DNA from 4 places in the Streptomyces sp. NPDC003943 genome. Region 1 is predicted to be linked to each of the others. Evidence: riboswitches for the same ligand, from Rfam matches in the RefSeq annotation. Region 1 holds a riboswitch; each other region holds the start of a gene.
The links. Region 1 has a riboswitch for cyclic di-AMP ahead of ACWEV0_RS12040 (transglycosylase SLT domain-containing protein). Riboswitches for the same ligand answer to the same signal wherever they lie in the genome.
Positions count from the first base shown of each region.

Region 2: linked by a shared signal. The riboswitch ahead of ACWEV0_RS13180 (M23 family metallopeptidase) and the one ahead of ACWEV0_RS12040 (transglycosylase SLT domain-containing protein) in region 1 are both predicted to bind cyclic di-AMP.
Region 3: linked by a shared signal. The riboswitch ahead of ACWEV0_RS19440 (M23 family metallopeptidase) and the one ahead of ACWEV0_RS12040 (transglycosylase SLT domain-containing protein) in region 1 are both predicted to bind cyclic di-AMP.
Region 4: linked by a shared signal. The riboswitch ahead of ACWEV0_RS23215 (transglycosylase family protein) and the one ahead of ACWEV0_RS12040 (transglycosylase SLT domain-containing protein) in region 1 are both predicted to bind cyclic di-AMP.

Region 1 is NZ_JBSGIW010000021.1:54,682-59,176, forward strand. It holds gene ACWEV0_RS12030 (cytochrome P450) at 1-793, opposite strand, end outside; gene thpR (RNA 2',3'-cyclic phosphodiesterase) at 880-1,518, opposite strand; gene ACWEV0_RS12040 (transglycosylase SLT domain-containing protein) at 1,634-2,455, opposite strand; cyclic di-AMP (ydaO/yuaA leader) riboswitch at 2,460-2,617, opposite strand; gene ACWEV0_RS12045 (UdgX family uracil-DNA binding protein) at 2,984-3,670, shown strand; gene ACWEV0_RS12050 (hydrophobic protein) at 3,786-3,941, shown strand; gene ACWEV0_RS12055 (SDR family oxidoreductase) at 3,988-4,495, shown strand, end outside.
Region 2 is NZ_JBSGIW010000024.1:47,185-51,679, reverse strand. It holds gene ACWEV0_RS13200 (aspartate aminotransferase family protein) at 1-409, shown strand, start outside; gene ACWEV0_RS13195 (helix-turn-helix domain-containing protein) at 497-1,096, shown strand; gene ACWEV0_RS13190 (DUF6126 family protein) at 1,114-1,263, shown strand; gene ACWEV0_RS13185 (tyrosine-protein phosphatase) at 1,284-2,123, opposite strand; cyclic di-AMP (ydaO/yuaA leader) riboswitch at 2,453-2,620, shown strand; gene ACWEV0_RS13180 (M23 family metallopeptidase) at 2,625-3,575, shown strand; gene ACWEV0_RS13175 (SGNH/GDSL hydrolase family protein) at 3,738-4,495, shown strand, end outside.
Region 3 is NZ_JBSGIW010000044.1:20,580-25,074, forward strand. It holds gene ACWEV0_RS19425 (bifunctional acetate--CoA ligase family protein/GNAT family N-acetyltransferase) at 1-159, opposite strand, end outside; gene ACWEV0_RS19430 (HPr family phosphocarrier protein) at 251-532, shown strand; gene ACWEV0_RS19435 (GntR family transcriptional regulator) at 768-1,451, opposite strand; gene ACWEV0_RS19440 (M23 family metallopeptidase) at 1,617-2,387, opposite strand; cyclic di-AMP (ydaO/yuaA leader) riboswitch at 2,400-2,565, opposite strand; gene ACWEV0_RS19445 (M16 family metallopeptidase) at 2,762-4,129, opposite strand; gene ACWEV0_RS19450 (M16 family metallopeptidase) at 4,156-4,495, opposite strand, start outside.
Region 4 is NZ_JBSGIW010000059.1:27,226-31,720, forward strand. It holds gene eno (phosphopyruvate hydratase) at 1-1,279, opposite strand, end outside; gene ACWEV0_RS23215 (transglycosylase family protein) at 1,519-2,217, opposite strand; cyclic di-AMP (ydaO/yuaA leader) riboswitch at 2,221-2,394, opposite strand; gene ACWEV0_RS23220 (transglycosylase family protein) at 2,653-3,654, opposite strand; gene ACWEV0_RS23225 (cytochrome P450 family protein) at 3,769-4,495, opposite strand, start outside.

The sequences.
Region 1 (4,495 bases):
CGAGGAGGAGATGCAGCCAGGTGAGGGTGGTGGCGGTGGTCTCGTGGCCGGCGAGCATCAGGGTGACGAGTTCGTCGCGGATCAGCCGGTCGGTGTACTCCGGACGGGTCTCGCCGGCCTCGACGAGTACGTGCAGGAGGCCCGGCCCTTCGGGGCCGGCGCCGCCGTCGCGGGCGGCGGCGACGGCGTGGTGCGCCACCGCGTCAATCCGCGCCAGCTCGGCGGCGACGGCCGCCCGGGCGGTGGCGCTGTCGGCGGGCAGGCTCGGCATCGCGGCCACCACCTCGGGGAGGGCGGCCAGTTCGCGTTCCGTCACGGGGTCGAGGGCGTGCCCGGTGAGCGAGCGCCAGATGGTGTCCAGGGCGAAGCGCCGCATCTCCTCGCCGACGTCGAAGACCTCCCCCGTACGGGCGTACGCGTCCCAGCGCGCCGCGGTCGTCCGGGCGGCCGCGGCGATCCGCTGCTCATACCTGCGCATCCCGCGGCCGGTGAACTGGGCCTGCAGCATGCGGCGTTGGCGCTGCCACGCCTCGCCCGTCGCGGAGAGCACCCCGTCGCCGACGAGCAGCCGGGCCCGGTGCGAGCGCTTCACGTACCGGTCGGGGCGCACGGCGAGCACCTGCCGCACCGCCTCGGCGCCGGTCACCACGACGGTGGGCCGCTCCCCGATCCGCACCCCGGCGACCCCGCCGTGTGCGTCGCGCGCCTGGGCGAAGAGGTCGACGAGCTCTCCACCTCCGGCCCGCCACCGCTCGACGGCGGCGGCATCGAGTTCGGGCACTGCTACGGCCACGGGCTTCTCCTGACTCGGCGGGACCGGTGCATCACGCACTGTAGGAGAGCGGCCACGCGAGGCGACACCCCGCCTCTTCGGCCCGGTCAGCGGCCGCCGAGGGGCCCGCCGAGGGGCTCGCCGAGGGGCCAGGACTCGATGTCGCGGTAGCGGATGGGCGCGGGGCCGCGGCCGAAGTTGCTGCCGACGAGGTGCAGGCGCTCGGTGCGCCAGGTACGGCCGGTGAAGCCTCCGAGGCCGGCGGCGACCGCGGCCACGGAGGCCGTGTCGCCGCGGCGGGCCCGGGCCAGGGTGAGGTGCGGGCGCAGCGGGCGGTCCTCGAAGGGGATGCCGCACGCCTTCACGACGGCGCGGACGTCAGCGGCGAGGAGGTGCAGCCCTTCCAGGTCGCCGGCGATGCCGCTCCACAGCACCCGTTCGTCGAAGTGGCCGCCGCCGCGCAGCGTCAGTTCCAGCGGCCGGCGCGCGGCGGCGAGTTCCGCGAGCGCGGGTCGCAGCGGCGGGACGGCCGCGGCGGGGAGCTCGCCGAGGAAGGCCAGGGTGATGTGCCAGTCCTCGATGCGGTTCTGCCGCAGGGTCGGGTACGCCTCGTAGGCGGGCCGCAGCTCGCGGGCCAGCTCCTCCTTGGCTTCGTCGGGCGGCGCCAGGGCGATGAACACCCGGACGGTCGCGCTCCGGGAGTCCTGGGGTTCCTGATCCTGAGGCTCCTGCGACACCTGCGACATCTGCGATCCTTGCGGCTCCTGCGGCCCCTGAGGTTGATCCTTCACGCAGGACTTCGTACCTCTTTTCGTACCGCCCGGTCCATTCGGGGGGCCGGGCGGCACGGAAGAGGAACGGTCAGTAGGCGCCGAAGACGTTGTCGATGGAGCCGTACTTGGCGGCGGCGTAGTTGCAGGCCGCGGCGATGTTGGCGACCGGGTCGTAGACGTCGTCGGCGGTGCCGGCCACGTGGTACGCCTGGAAGGTGGGGTCGATCACCTGGAGCAGGCCCTTGGACGGGGTGCCGGCGACCGCGTTGGAGTCCCAGTTGTTGATGGCCTGCGGGTTGCCCGAGGACTCGCGCATGATGTTGCGGTAGATGCCGTCGTAGCTGCCGGGGATGCCGTTGCGGGCCATGACGTCGAGGGCCTCGCGGATCCAACCGTCGAGGTTGTTCGCGTACGTGCCGGAGCCGGCGGTCTTGGCGGTCTTGGCGGTCGTGGCCGCGGCCGGGACGGACGCCTGGACCACGGTGCCCGCCGCGCTCGCGCTCGCGCCGGTGAAGCGCGGGGCCGCCGGGGCCTGCCGGGACGTCGGGTCGACGGTCAGCTTCAGCCCGGGCCGGATGAGCCGGGGGTCGTGGCCGATGGCCCGGCGGTTGTCCTGGTAGATCTTCTTCCAGCCGCCCCGGACCGAGTACTTCTCGGCGATCCCGGAAAGCGAGTCACCGGCGACGACGGAATACCGGACCGGACCGGCCTGCACGGCCTTCCGTACGGCCGTCTGCGCCACGGCCTTTTCGACTGCGACGGTCTGGGCCGCGTGCGGCTCGGCCGCCACGGCGCCGGTCGCCCCGGCCAGCGGCAGGGCGAGTGCGGCGCTGCCGGTGAGGCCGGCGACGGCGAGGGAGCGAGCGAGCGGGGTGCGCTTGGGGCGTCGGTGCTTCCCGTGTCCACGCATGGCGAATTCCTCTCCTCCGCCTGCGAGGTGAGCTGTCGGGTTCGGGCAGGAGATGCCCGGCCGTGGCGCGCACGGCTTCACCCCTAGCCGTCCCGGGATCCCGGGACCGGCGGCAAACCTGGGTCCCCCGCTCCTGCCGGGCGAGTGTGGTGAGTGCGGTTTCCGGGCGGTGGCAGGATTCGGCGTTTCCGTCCGGTTGCGGCGTGACCGTATGCGAAAACAAACGACGAAAACAAGACGGAATTAGCGCACCGGAAATGACCTTTCCCGGAAACACAAAAGGATCATTCCGCTTACCTGGACCCGATTCCCCAACCCTTTTCGGGAGGTGCGGACTTGACGCCGCGCCAGCATCGGCCGAGCCGGGCGGACCGTGACCCGAATCACCCGCACCGACCGCGCCCCGCCTTATCTACTAAATGCACTCATGAGGCACCTCATCCGCATTTCTCCATTTGAATAGAATGGGTAAATATAGTCCGATTTGCCCGGCGTGATTCGGGGTAGCCGTGGAGTCGAGGAGGGCCCATGAACAGCACCCATGACGACGGCACCGGCACCGGCACCGGCACCGGCCCCGAGTCGTACGACGCCACCCCCTTCCTGCCGGCGCGCGGCGGCATCCCCGCGCACCGGCGTGCCGCGGCGGACTGCCGGGGCTGCCCGCTGCACGAGAACACGACCGGCACGGTCTTCGGGCGCGGCGACGCGCACGCGCGGCTGATGCTGGTCGGCGAACAGCCCGGCGACCAGGAGGACCGGGAGGGCGAGCCGTTCGTCGGGCCGGCGGGCCGGCTGCTGTCGCGGGCGCTGCGCGAGGCGGGCATCGACGAGGACGGGGTGTACCTCACGAACGCGGTCAAGCACTTCAAGTTCACCCAGGACGAGACCCGCAAGCGCCGCATCCACAAGACGCCGACCCTGCGCGAGACCCTCGCCTGCCGCCCCTGGCTGCGCGCCGAGCTCCGGCTGGTCTCGCCCGAGCTCGTGGTCACGCTGGGCGCGACGGCCGGCCGCGCCCTGCTCGGGCCGTCGTTCCGGGTCGGCACCGACCGCGGCGTACCCCGGCCGCTGCCGGACGGGGAGAGCGGGGACCTGCGGGTGCTCGCGACCGTCCATCCGTCCGCCATCCTGCGGGCGCGGAGCGGCGGGGACCGCGAGGAGATGTACGCGGGCCTGGTCGCCGACCTGCGGACCGCCGCCGACGCCCTGTGACCGCCGGACCGCCGGACCGCCGGACCGCCGGGAGAGGTTGAAGGGGTTACGGGCACCAGGGGCGGGTAGCCGCGCAGCCAAGCGCTACCGAACGTGTCACCGAAGGAGGCGCGTCATGATCGCCCTGCTCCTCGTCCTGCTGGTTCTCCTGCTGCTCTTCGGCGTGGGATTCGCCGCCCACGTGCTGTGGTGGATCGCTCTGGCCCTGCTCGTCGTCTGGCTGCTGGGCTTCCTGGTGCGCAGCTCGGGCTCCCGCTGGTACCGCTGGTGAGGCGGCACCGCCCCGGGTCCCCGCGTCGTGCGCGTGAGGAGCGGCCATGACGCGCAGCTCCGACGTCGTCACGTTCCTGGAGGGACTCGCCGTGCGGCTGAACGTGCGGCGCCAGTCGCTGTCGTTCGCGGGACGCACCGTGGTCGTCACCGGCGCGAGCGCCGGTGTGGGGCGGGCGACCGCGCGTGCGTTCGGGGCGGCGGGCGCGCGGGTGGCGCTGCTCGCCCGGGGCCGGGTGGGGCTCGACGCGGCGGCCGACGAGGTCGAGCGGGCCGGCGGTGAGGCCCTCGTCGTGCCGGTGGACATGTCCGTGCCGGAGCAGGTGGAGCAGGCGGCGGAGCGCGTGGAGAGTAGGCTCGGCCCCGTGGACGTCTGGGTGAATTCCGCCTTCGCCTCCGTGTTCTCCCCGTTCCTCGAGGTCGGCCCGGAGGAGTACGAGCGGGTGACGGCGGTCACGTACCTCGGCTGTGTCAACGGCACCCGGGCGGCCCTGCGCCGCATGGTGCCCCGCGGCTCCGGCACGGTCGTCCAGGTCGGTTCGGCGCTCGGCGAGG
Region 2 (4,495 bases), on a different contig from region 1:
GCACGTCCGCCGGATGGGTGACCTGCTCGCCTCCCGGCTGCGCGAGCTCGTACCGCGCTACGAGCTGCTGAAGGAGATCCGCGGCCGCGGACTGATGATCGGCGTCGAGTTCGGCCGGCCGTCCTCGCTGGGCCTGCGCAGCCGCTGGACCATGCTCCAGGCGGCCCGCAAGGGACTCTTCGCCCAGATGGTCGTGGTGCCGCTGCTCCAGCGCCACCACATCCTGACCCAGGTGTCCGGCGACCACCTGGAGGTGATCAAGCTCATCCCGCCGCTGATCGTCGACGAGACGGACGTCGACCGCTTCGTGACCGCCTTCACGGCCGTCATGGACGACGCCCACGGGGGCGGCGGACTGATGTGGGACTTCGGAAAGACGCTGGTCAAGCAGGCCGTGGCCCAGCGCTGAACGGGCACTGACCGGATCGCGTCGAGCGGGGTTTGCCTCTGAGGCAAGAAAGTTGCCTCAGAGGCACAAGCCTGGCGCAATGGACACATGGACCACGTCACCGACGCCGTACCGGACGTCGCCCCCCAGCTGCGGGCCCTGCGCCGGCGGCGCGGGCTCACCCTGGAGGCGGCCGCCCAGCGCGCCGGACTCTCACCGGCCCATCTGTCGAGGCTCGAGACGGGGAACCGGCAGCCCTCGCTGCCGATGCTGCTCGCGCTCTCCCGTATCTACGGTACGACGGTCTCCGAGCTGCTCGGCGAGGCGCCGCCGGAGCGCGACCCGGTCGTCCGGGCCGGGCGCTCCGAGCCGGTCGAGGCGGACGGCTGGATCTACCGCCAGGCCGGCGGCGCCGGGCGCGCCCTGCAGTGCCTGCGGGTCCACGTCCCGTACGCCACCCGCGCCGACATCGTGCGCGTCCACCCCGGCGAGGAGTGGATCCACGTCCTGGAAGGCAGGGTGCGGCTCGCGCTCGGCGAGGCGGTGCACGTCCTCGATCCCGGGGACAGCGCCCACTTCGACTCGCTCACCCCGCACCGGATCGGTGCCGCCACCCAGGCCGGGACGGAGCTGCTGTTCGTCCACACCCTGATGCAGAGCCCCGTCGCCGAGCTGTGCCTCGGCGACGGGACCCCGCACCGCCGCTAGGTCTAGAAAGGACCGACATGTCCGAGAAGTCCGTACCGGTCACCGGCGAGGAGCGCGGTGAGGGCAAGTTCCCCAAGGGCCTGGTGCTCCGGCTCTTCGCCTATCTGGTCGCCGGCCATCTCTTCGCCGCCTTCCTCTACCTGCTCTTCGCGATGGGGGCGAAGTAGCGGGACCGGAACCGCGGACCCTACGCCTCCGTGAGCATCCGCTCGCGCAGCCGCTCCCGGGTCTCCGGGGCCAGCTTCAGGCCCTCGGCGAGATAGGCGTCCACCGAGCCCCAGGTCGCCTCGATCGCCTCGAAGGCGGCCTGCAGGTACTCCACCCGCGCGTCGAAGAGCGGCGCGAGCAGCTCCATCACCTCCGGCGACATGGCGTCCGGGGCGGTGGAGCTGCGCTGCACCTTGTAGCGGCGGTGCGGGGCGTTGGACTTCAGGTAGTCCGCCTCGATCGCCTCCCGCTCGACGCCGAGCGCGAGCAGGGATATCGCGATCGCCAGACCCGCGCGGTCCTTGCCGGCCGCGCAGTGCATCAGGACCGGGACGCTGTCCTCGGCCATCGCGTGCAGGATCCGGCTGTGCTCAGCCGTCTTCTCGACAATCATCTTCCGGTACGAACCGGACATCCGGGCCGCGGCCTTGCCGTCCGCCAGGAGCTCGCGCAGCTGCGCCAGGTCGCCCGTGCGCACCAGCTTCCAGAACTCCTTGCCGTCGGCCGGATCGCTCAGCGGGATGTTCACGTTCCGTGTCCCCGGAAGGTCCACGTCCGGTCCCTCGACCTTCCGGTCCGCGTCGTTGCGGAAGTCGAACACCGTGTGCAGGGCCAGGGTGGTGAGGAACGCGGTGTCCTCCGGGGTGGCGTGCGCCAGGTGACCGCTGCGGAAGAGGCGCCCGGGGCGCACCTCCCGGCCGTCCGTGGTCGGCAGCCCGCCCAGGTCACGGAAGTTGCGTACGCCGGCGAGCTCGGGCTCGGTGGTCGCTTGCGTCAAGGTTGCTCCTGGTCTCTCGAGATCGGCTCCTGGGGCAATCATCCAGGGTCGACCGCCCCCGGCATACCCCCTCGGGCGGGAATGGGCGATCTGTCCGTATTGCGGGTTTGGTGATAACGCGCCCTGGTTGCAGGGGAGATGGGAATCGGAGCGTGAGCAGCGTCATAAACGTGACGGACCGTGGCTGATCGTCTTTTTCAAATTCCCTCGCGGAAAGGGAAATCGAGGGTCCGTCATCGACGCAGGGTGACCGGAATTCCGGCCGGATATCGCTCGATCAAGAGTGGCCGAAAAACCGTGGCTTGTTCCCGTCGACCCGGCTCGTCTAGCGTCGCGCTCAATCCGGACGGACCGCCGAATCCTGCCGCCGCCCGGAATCCGCACCCATCCGTGTCAGGCAGGAGCGGGGGACCCAGGTACTTTGCCGATCCCTCGATGCAGCACCCACGAAGGACGGCTCGGGGTGAAGCCGCGACCACGCGGCCGGACATCTCCAGTCCGAACCCGACAGCTCACCTCGCAGGCGACGGAGAGGAACTCGCCATGCCCGCGAAGGGTAAGCACCGCCGTCCCAAGGCCAACCCGATCAGCCGCGGGTTCGTCGCCGCCGGCGCGGGTGGCGCCGTCGTCGCGCTCCCGCTGATCGGCGCGACCGGCGCCCACGCCGCCGAGCAGGCCGCCCCGACCGTGACGCCCCAGCGGGTCGCCGCCGTGGCCCCCGCCGCCGTCACTCCCGCCGCCGTCACTCCCGCCCAGGCCCACGCCGCCGCCCCGGTCTCGTACACCGTGGTCCGCGGCGACTACCTGTCGAAGATCGCCACCGACCACCACCTGGCCGGCGGCTGGCACAAGCTCTACCGCGACAACCGCCAGGTCATCGGCGAGAACCCCTCGCTGATCCTGCCCGGCATGAAGCTGACCCTCGGCGCCAAGAGCCACGCCAAGGCCCACCCGGCGAAGGCCCACCCGGCGAAGGCCCACGCGGCCAAGGCCGGCGGCGAGCAGCGCGCCTCGCGCAGCGCCGAGCGCTCCGCCGCGACCACCTCCGCTCCGGCCGCCGCCCCGGCTTCGGCCGCGACGACCTCCTCCTCCGGCTGGGTCGTCCCGCTCAACGGCGGCATCTCCACCCCGTACAAGCAGCCGGGCTCCATGTGGTCCTCCGGCTACCACACGGGCGTCGACTTCATCGCCGACACCGGCACGGCCGTCCACGCCGTCGGCCCCGGCACCGTCTACTCCGCCGGCTGGGGCGGCGCCTACGGCAACCAGATCGTCATCCAGCACGCCGACGGCACCTTCTCCCAGTACGGCCACCTCTCCTCGATCTCGGTGAGCGCCGGCCAGACCGTCACCGGCGGCCAGGTGATCGGCCTCTCCGGCTCGACCGGCAACTCCACCGGCCCGCACCTCCACTTCGAGATGCGCACCGGGCCGGACTACGGCTCCGACATCGACCCGCTGGCCGCGCTGCGCCAGCACGGCGTCAACATCTGACGCCGCTGACGAAACGTCAGTGACGAGGCCCCGGCACGAGCACGTGCCGGGGCCTCGCTTATTCCTCATTGGCGCGATCTTTACCAGGTGGCATATGTCACCCGCCGTCAACCCCTCCTTACGGTCGCGTAGGTCACATCCATAAGGGAAAGATGAGTTCCCGTGGCAGACGATTCGAGATCACGAGACAAGAACGCATTCGGGTCGTACGCGGCGATCGGTGACAGCTTCACCGAGGGCGTGGGAGACCCCGGGCCCGACGGGAATTTCGTCGGCTGGGCGGACCGATTCGCGGTCCTGCTCGCCGACCAGCTGCCTGAGCACGACGCCTTCCGCTACGCCAACCTGGCCGTACGGGGGCGCCTTCTCGACCAGATCGTCACGGAACAGGTCCCACGGGCGAAGGAACTCGCCCCGGACCTGGTGACCTTCTGCGCCGGGGGCAACGACATCATCCGCCCCGGGACCGACCCCGACGACGTCGCCGAGCGTTTCGAGCGCGCCGTCGCCGACCTGACCTCCGCCGTCGGCACCGTCATGGTGACGACCGGCTTCGACACCAAGGAAGTGGCGCTCCTCAAGCACCTGCGCGGCAAGATCGCCACGTACAACGGGCACGTCCGGGCCATCGCCGACCGCTACGGCTGCCCCGTGCTCGACCTGTGGTCGCTCAGGTCCGTCCAGGACCGCCGCGCCTGGGACGAGGACCGGCTGCACCTCTCGCCCGAGGGCCACACCCGGGTCGCGCTGCGCGCCGCCCAGGTCCTCGGCCTGCCGGTGCCGGCCGACCCGGAGCAGCCGTGGCCGCCGCTGCCGCCGCGGGGCGCCCTCGAGGTCACCAAGGACGACATCCACTGGGCCAAGGAGCACCTGGTCCCGTGGATCGGGCGCCGGCTGCGCGGCGAGAGCTCCGGCGACCA
Region 3 (4,495 bases), on a different contig from region 1:
GTCCGAGACCTGCTCGTAGAAGCTGACGAGACGCTCGGCGTCGTCGGTGGTGATCGGGCGGATGCGCGCGGTGCCGCCGTCCCTCAGGACCACGTCCGCTTCCCAGTGGTCGGGGTACGCGTGCTCCGGCTGTTCGGGCTGTTCCGACGCGCTCTGCATGGGGAAAGCGTACGGCCGGGGTACGACAGTGACACCGGTTGCGTGTGAGAGACTGGTCTAGACAACCGCTGAATGTTGAAGGGCTACCACCATGGCTGAGCGCCGCGTCAACGTCGGCTGGGCCGAGGGCCTGCACGCCCGCCCCGCCTCCATCTTCGTCCGTGCCGCCACGGCCTCCGGCGTCCCCGTGACGATCGCCAAGGCCGACGGCAACCCGGTCAACGCCGCGTCCATGCTCGCGGTGCTCGGCCTGGGCGCGCAGGGCGGCGAGGAGATCGTGCTCGCGTCGGACGCCGACGGCGCCGAGGCCGCGCTCGACCGCCTGGCGAGGCTGGTCGCCGAGGGTCTCGACGAGCTCCCCGAGACCGTCTGACCCGCCCGACCCGTCTGGCCCGATCCTCCCCGTCCTCCCCGGCGGCGGATCGGAGAAGAGCCGCGCCCACCGGTCATCCGGCTGGTGCGGCTCTTTTCCGTCGGCGCGACTTCGGTCATCACGACTTCGGTCATCGCGACTTCAGTCGTCGCGAGGAATATCGACGGAAATTGATTTCGGGCAGCCCGGAACAGGGCTCGTCGAATTACCCGCCTCTTTGTATACGGCGGGCACGTTAATTCCGTGCTCCCGCATTGTTTACGGCATGTTGCGAAACCCTCACACGGGTCCGCTCCGGATGTTTCAGCCGGAGCCGCGGCGCCGCCCGCTCCACGTGCAGCGCGGTGAGCGCGCGGGCCCGCTCGGCGTCGCCGCGCGCGACGGCGTCCACGATCGCGCCGTGCTCGGCCCAGGAGTCCGCGGGCCGTTCGGCCGGCTCGGTCGCGTACATCCAGGCGATCTTCTGCCGCAGCTGGGAGAGCAGCGCGGTGAGCGGCGGGCTGCCGGACGCCTGCGCCAGGGTCTCGTGGAACCAGCCGTCGAGTGCGCGCAGGTCCTCGCTCCGGCCGTGCCGGGCCCGCTCCTGACCCAGCCTGACCAGGCCGCGCAGCACCTTGAGGTGGGCCTCGGTGCGACGCTGGGCGGCCCGGTGGGCGCCGAGGGGTTCGAGCAGGGAGCGCATGTCGAGGAGGTCGGCGGCCTCCTGCTCGCCCGGTTCGGCGACCTGGGCGCCGGCGTGCCGACGGGTGACGACGAAGCCCTCGGACTCCAGGGTGCGCAGTGCCTCGCGGACCGGGACGCGGGAGACCCCGTAGCGGCGGGCGAGCTGTTCCTCCGTCAGTCTGGCGCCCCGCGCGTACACACCGGAGACGATGTCGTCCCGGATCGCCGTGCATACCGACTGCGCGGGAATGCGCATGTCCGACCTCCGCTTTTCTCCGCGCTAAACCCCGTCGGGCGGCGCCTGTCCGGTGACTCTATTGCAGGACGCGGGAATTTCCGATGCCGACCGGTAATTCAGGGACGAAAAAGGCCCCGGCTCGTTCGAGCCGGGGCTTCTTCGCGCTGAGCGGGGAGACGGACGTCAGACGTCGACGCCGCGGGCGCGCAGGTACGCGACGGGGTCGATGTCCGAGCCGTACTCGGGGCTGGTACGGGCCTCGAAGTGGAGGTGCGGGCCCGTGGAGTTGCCGGAGGAGCCGGAGACGCCGATCTGCTCGCCGGGGGTGACCTTCTGGCCGACGTGCACCCGGATGGCGGACAGGTGGCCGTACTGGGTGTACGTGCCGTCGTTCATCCGGATGACGATGTTGTTGCCGTACGCGCCGCCCCAGCCGGCCTCGACGACGGTGCCGGAGCCGACGGAGACGACCGTCGTGCCGTAGGCGGCGTGGAAGTCGATGCCGGAGTGGTGGCCGGAGGACCAGAGCGAGCCGCCGGTGTTGTAGCCGGTGGAGACGTACGAGTGGGCGACGGGGGCCTGGAAGGAGTTCAGGCGCTTGCGCTCGGCCTCGCGGGCGGCGCGCTCCTTGGCCTCGCGGATCTCCTTGGCGCGGGCCTCGGCCTTGCGCTTCGCCTCGGCGGCGGCCTTGACGCGGGCGGCGGCCTCGAAGGCCTGCTTCTCCTGGGCGGCGGCCTGGGCGTCGACGTGCTCGGTGAGGGACTCCTCGGTGATCACCTGGGTGAGACCGGTGTCCTCAGGGGAGGGGCTCTCCGTGTCGGCGGCGAGCGCCGGGGAGGCGAGGGTGCCGATGACGCCGGTGGTGGCGAGCGTCGCCACGCCGGCGATGCCCGCGCCACGGCGCGTCAGACGGCTCGGACCACGATGCTTCCCGGTGGCACGGGTGAACGCCATGAAGTGGCTGATCCTTTCCTTCCCTCTCGCCTACCGGGTTAGCTGACGGGTTCGGAGCAGGAAGGTCTCCTACGGGCCCCTCCGCGCGGAGCGAAGGCGTCCGATTCACCCCAGGGACTTCGAGTGGGTCCCCGGCTCCCCAGGCTCGCGCCTTGCGGGGACTCGGCGATGACTGTCCGTTCGCCGCGGGTGCGGCGTCGTGCAACGGGCGAACAGTCGCGTCGACGCTAGGCGGATCTTCAGTCAATCGCCAAACAGACGCGCCAGTTTGTAAGACTTGCCACAGGTCATTCAGCAACACTCGCCCGCAATACGGACAAATGACGAGGACCCTGACGAACCAGGTCGTCAGGGTCCTCGTGACGAGGGCTCAATCAGCCGGTGACCACGGTCACTTCACCGATGCCGAGCGCCCGCACCGGCTCCTCGATCTGCGAGGCGTCGCCGACCAGGACGGTGACCAGCCGGTCCACCGGGAAGGCGTTGACCACGGCCGCGGTCGCCTCCACCGTGCCGGTCTCGGCCAGGCGCGCGTACAGGTGCGCCTGGTAGTCGTCCGGGAGGTGCTGCTCGACCTGGTCGGCCAGCGTGCCCGCGACGGAGGCGGCGGTCTCGTACTTCAGCGGGGCGACACCCACCAGGTTCTGCACGGCCACGTCGCGCTCGGCGTCGGTGAGACCCTCGGCGGCCAGGGTGCGCAGCACCTTCCACAGGTCATCAAGTGCCGGGCCGGTGTTCGGGGTGTCCACCGAGCCGCTGATGGCGAGCATCGACGCGCCGTGGCCCGCGGCGTCCGAGCGCAGCACCTGGCCGAAGGCGCGCACGCCGTACGTGTAGCCCTTCTCCTCGCGCAGCACGCGGTCCAGGCGGGAGGTGAGGGTGCCGCCGAGGCAGTACGTGCCGAGCACCTGGGCCGGCCAGACCCGGTCGTGGCGGTCTGCGCCGACGCGGCCGATGAGCAGCTGCGTCTGGACGGCGCCCGGGCGGTCCACGATGACGACCCGGCCGGTGTCGTCGGCCGTGATGGGCGCCATGGGGCGCGGCGCGGCCGGCGCGCCGGTCCAGACGCCGAGGGTCTCGGCGAGCACCTGGTCCAGGTCGACGTCAGTGAGGTCGCCGACGACCACGGCGGTGGCCGCGGCCGGCCGCACGTGCGCGTCGTAGAAGGCGCGGACGGCGGCGGCGTCGATCGCCTCGACGGTCTCCTCGGTGCCCTGGCGGGGCCGGGACATCCGCGAGGAGGCCGGGAACAGCTCCTTGGAGAGCTGCTTGGCGGCCCGGCGGCCCGGGTTGGCCGTCTCGTGCGGGATCTCGTCGAGCCGGTTGCGCACCAGGCGCTCGACCTCGGACTTGGCGAACGCCGGGGCGATCAGCGCCTCGGCGAGCAGGCCGAGGCCCTTGGACAGCCGGGAGACCGGGACCTCCAGGGAGACCCGTACGCCGGGGTGGTCGGCGTGCGCGTCGAGGGTGGCGCCGCAGCGCTCCAGCTCGGCGGCGTACTCCTCGGCGGAGCGCTGGTCGGTGCCCTCGGACAGCGCCCGGGCCATGATCGTGGCGACGCCGTCGAGCCCCTCGGGCTCGGCGTCCAGCGGGGCGTCGAGGAAGATCTCGACGGCCACCACCTGCTGGCCGGGGCGGTGGCAGCGCAGCACGGTCAGGCCGTTGTCGAGCGCGCCGCGCTCCGGGGCCGGGAAGGCCCAGGGCTTGGCGATGCCCGGCTGGGGCTGCGGGTGGAAGTCCATGCTCGTCAAAGACGCGGCAGCGTCGGTCACTGCTCCGCTCCCTCTTCCTCGTCGCTGTGGTCGGCTTCGTCGGCCTGGCCCACGGGCTCGTAGACCAGGACGGCGCGGTTGTCCGGGCGCAGCCGGGCCTTGGCGACCTCCTGCACCTCCTCGGCGGTGATGTCGAGGACCCGGTCGACGGCGGTCAGCGCCAGCTGCGGGTCGCCGAACAGCACCGCGTACCGGCACAGTTCGTCGGCGCGGCCGGCGACCGTGCCGAGCCGGTCCAGCCACTCGCGCTCCAACTGGGCCTGGGCGCGCTCCATCTCCTCGGGCGTCGGGCCCTCGGCCGCGAACCGGGCCAGCTCCTCGTCGACGGCCGCCTCG
Region 4 (4,495 bases), on a different contig from region 1:
TGAAGCGCGGGAAGGCGCTGCGGCCGGCGTAGACCGCGGCGTCGTCGAGGATCTCCTCGATGCGCAGCAGCTGGTTGTACTTGGCGACGCGCTCGGAGCGGGCCGGGGCGCCGGTCTTGATCTGGCCGCAGTTGGTGGCGACGGCGAGGTCGGCGATGGTGACGTCCTCGGTCTCGCCGGAGCGGTGGGACATCATGCACTTGAAGCCGTTGCGCTGGGCGAGCTCGACGGCGTCCAGGGTCTCGGTCAGCGAGCCGATCTGGTTGACCTTGACCAGGAGGGCGTTGGCGGTGCCCTCCTCGATGCCGCGGGCGAGGCGCTCCGGGTTGGTGACGAAGAGGTCGTCGCCGACGAGCTGCACCTTGGCGCCGAGCTTCTCGGTGATGACCTTCCAGCCGGCCCAGTCGTCCTCGAACAGCGGGTCCTCGATGGAGACGAGCGGGTACGCGGAGACGAGCTCCTCGTAGTACTCGGTCATCTCGGCGGCCGAGCGGGCCTTGCCCTCGAACTCGTACGAGCCGTCCTTGTAGAACTCGGAGGCGGCCACGTCGAGCGCGAGCGCGACGTCCTTGCCGGGCACGTAGCCGGCCTGCTTGATGGCCTCGAGGATGAGGTCGAGGGCCTCGCGGTTGGAGCCGAGGTTCGGGGCGAAGCCGCCCTCGTCGCCGAGGCCGGTGGACAGACCCTTGTCCCTCAGGACCTTCTTGAGGGTGTGGTAGACCTCGGTGCCCCAGCGCAGGGCCTCGGAGAAGGACTCCGCGCCGATCGGGGCGATCATGAACTCCTGGATGTCCACGTTGGAGTCGGCGTGCGAGCCGCCGTTCAGGATGTTCATCATCGGAACGGGCAGCAGGTGCGCGTTCGGGCCGCCCAGGTAGCGGAAGAGCGGGAGGTCGGACGCCTCGGAGGCGGCGTGCGCGACGGCGAGCGAGACGCCGAGGATGGCGTTGGCGCCGAGCGAGCCCTTGTTCTCGGTCGCGTCCAGGTCGAACATCGCCTGGTCGATCAGGCGCTGCTCGGTGGCGTCGTAGCCGACGAGCTCCGGGCCGATCTGCTCGATGACGGCGAGGACGGCCTTCTCGACGCCCTTGCCGAGGTAGCGGTTGGGGTCCCCGTCGCGGAGCTCAATGGCCTCGAACGCACCAGTGGAGGCACCGGAGGGAACGGCAGCACGGCCGGTGCTGCCGTCGTCGAGGCCGACCTCGACCTCGACGGTGGGGTTGCCTCGGGAGTCCAGGATTTCCCGGGCTACGACGACGTCGATGGACGGCACGAGCATCTCCTTCTGGGATGTGACGCTGGTTGTGACGCATGCGGCAAGGTCTCGTTCGCCTTGCGACAAGAGCCTAACCGGCCCGGGGGCTCCGGCCAGCCGGGCGCCCGCCCCCTGGGACGAAAAAGGACCCAACGGCATGCATTGAGGGACGAAAGACCTCGGTTACCGATCGGTACGAAACGGGCCCGGAGCGCAGGCTCCGGGCCCGTTCCAGGGTCACCGCGGGGGGACAGTCGTCAGGCTCACTTGAGGTGGAGCTGCTGGCCCGGGTAGATCAGGTCGGCGTCCTGGACGATGTTCTTGTTCAGCTGGAACAGCTTCTGCCAGCCACCCTTGACGTGGTGCGTCTGGGCGATCTTGCTCAGCGTGTCGCCGGCCTTGACCTTGTACTCGCCGTCACCCTTGGCGACCTTCTTGCCGGTCGGGGTGGTGACGGTCTTCGCGGCCTTCGGCGCGGTGCGCTTCTCGCTGCGGGTGGTCGGCTGCTCGGCGGCGCGCTGGGTGGTGGTCGTCGGCGCGGCCGGCTTCGGGGCCGGGGCCGGGGCCTCGGCGGAGCCGCCGTCGTACGAGGCGCTGGACAGGCCCACGCCGCAGCTCGGCCAGGCACCCTTGCCCTGGCCCGCCAGGACCTTCTCGGCGACGGCGATCTGCTGCGACTTGGAGGCCAGGTCGGCGCGGGAGGCGTAGGCGGTGCCGCCGTAGGCGGCCCAGGTGGAGTTGGTGAACTGCAGGCCGCCGTAGAAGCCGTTGCCCGTGTTGATGGACCAGTCGCCGCCGGACTCGCACTGGGCGACGGCGTCCCACTCGGAGGCGGTGGCGGCCGAGGCGGTGCCCGCGGTCATCAGCGGGGCGGCGACGGCGACGCCGGCGACACCGGCGAGGGTGACGACGCGGGTGGCCTTGGACGGACGACGGTGTTTGCCCTTGCCGGAAAGCAGCATGGAAGTTCTCCTCACCGACGCCTACGAGGTGAGCTGTCGGGTTCGGGCGAGTGAGTTGCCCGGCCGCGTGTCCTTGCACGCGGCTCCACCCCAAGCCGGTCGTCGGCCGTCTGTCTCAACGGCCGGGGCCGGCACTTACCTTGGGTCCCCCGCTCCTGCCTTCGGCGCTTGCGCGACGACTGTTCCCGGCGTCCGGCGGCAGGATTCGGCGTACCGGTCGGCGGGGCCCGCGGTGGCGAGCGGTCACGACCGTAGACACACCGCCGGGGGAAGTTCAAAGCCCATCAACCCGGAAAAATCGCCCCTACTTGCACTCCGTCAGGTGACGTTTGTGCAGGTGAGGGGCGAAACGCGCAAAGTTTGCGGACGTGACACGGCCGTTCGGCAAGAGAGACTCATGTCTCACTTGCACAGAACCGGACATTCAGTCCCTAACTACCCCTCAGGCGTGGCCTCGGGCGCGGTCTTCCCGAGGCTCAACTCAAGGCTCTGACCAGGGATGATGAGGTCGGGGTCGGTGCCGACCGTCTTCTTGTTGGCGTCGTAGAGCGCGGTCCAGCCGCCGGGCAGGGCGTTCTGCTGTGCAATGTCCGACAGGCTGTCACCCGGCTTGACGGTGTATTCGTCCGTGCTGGGCGTGTTGTCCGTGTTGTCCGTAGCCGTGTCACCGGTCGCGTCGCCGGTCGGAGCGGCATGCCGTCCGGATTCGGACGTACTGTCCGTCTCGCCCGGTTCCTCCGTCGCGGCGTCACCGCGGTGCTTGCCCGTGCCGGCGGGGGCCGTCTCGGACGCACCAGGCGTACCGGACACACCGGACTCATCGGGCGTACCGGAAGTCCCGGGCGTCACGGGAGTGGTGGGCGAGGCGGGCGTGGTCGGCGTGGTCGAGGACGACGGGGCGGCCGGGGTGGTGGGCGCGGCGGGCGTCGTGGCGCTCGACGAGGGCTCGGTGGTCTTCGTGCCCGACTCGGTGGGCAGGCCCTCGGTGCGGTTCGACTCGTGGACGGGCGCCGTGGACTGCGTGGGCGTGGTGGCCGGGCCCGGGTCGACGGCGGGCTTCTTGCCGTCGTTCTTCAGGCCGGCGATCGGCGCGCAGGTGGCCCACTGGGTGTCACCGGCGGCGAGGGCCTTGTCGGCGATCGCGATCTGCTGGGCGCGGCTGGCGAGGTCGGCGCTGGGCGCGTAGGCGAGGCCGCCGTGCCGCTCCCAGCTCTCCTGGGTGAACTGGAGCCCGCCGTAGAGACCGTTGCCGAAGTTGGCGCTCCAGGCGCCGCCCGACTCGCACTCGGCGACCCGGTCCCAGGTCGGTGCGTCGGCGGCGGAGGCGGAGCCGGTGGCGAGCAGCGGCAGCGCCATGGCCGAGCCGGTGACTCCCGCGGCGACGACGATCGCGGGGGCCTGGCGGGGTCTGCGGTGACGTCCGTTCCCGGAGCGCATGCGGAGTGCCTTTCGCGTGACTGCTGAGACTGCGGGTGAACGTAGCGGCATTCGAACGCACGTCACAAGTCGATGCAGCGCAGATCACGCGAAGATCACAGTATTGACGCTCCGTCAGTTCCGGACGGTTTTGTGGGAAGCGCTGAACTCGACCGGAAGCGTGCGCAGGCCACGCATGATGAGCCCGCCGCGCCACCGCAGTTCCGCCGGATCGGCCCCAAGTCGCAGGTCTGGCAGGCGAGTCAGCAGCGTCGCGAGGGCCGTCTGTCCTTCGAGGCGCGCCAGCGGGGCCCCCAGGCAGTAGTGGATGCCGTGCCCGTATCCCAGGTGCTGGTTGTCGCGGCGCGCCAGATCCAGCGTGTCCGGCTCGTCGAAGCGCGCCGGGTCGCGGTCCGCGGCCGCGAGGACCACCAGGACCGGGTCGCCGGCCGGGATGTCCTGGCCGCCGATGGTCAGTGCCTCGGTGGCGAAGCGCCAGGTCGCGAGCTCCACCGGTCCGTCGTACCGCAGCAGCTCCTCGATGCCGGTCTCCAGGAGCGCCGTCTCGCCCGCCGCGATCGACTCCTGGAGGCGGCCGCGCTGCTCGGGGTTGCGGAGCAGGGCGTACACCCCGTTGCCGATCAGGTTGACCGTGGTCTCGAATCCGGCGAAGAGAAGGATGAAGGCCATGGCGGCGGCCTCGTTCTCGGTGAGGTGCTCGCCGTGGTCCGACGCCTTGATCAGCCCGGAGATCAGGTCGTCCCCCGGCTCCTCCCGCTTCTTGTGGATGAGCTCGGCGAGGTAGCCCCGCATCTTCTTCACCGACCGCGCCACCCCGCCGCGCGGCCCGCCGCCGTGCCGG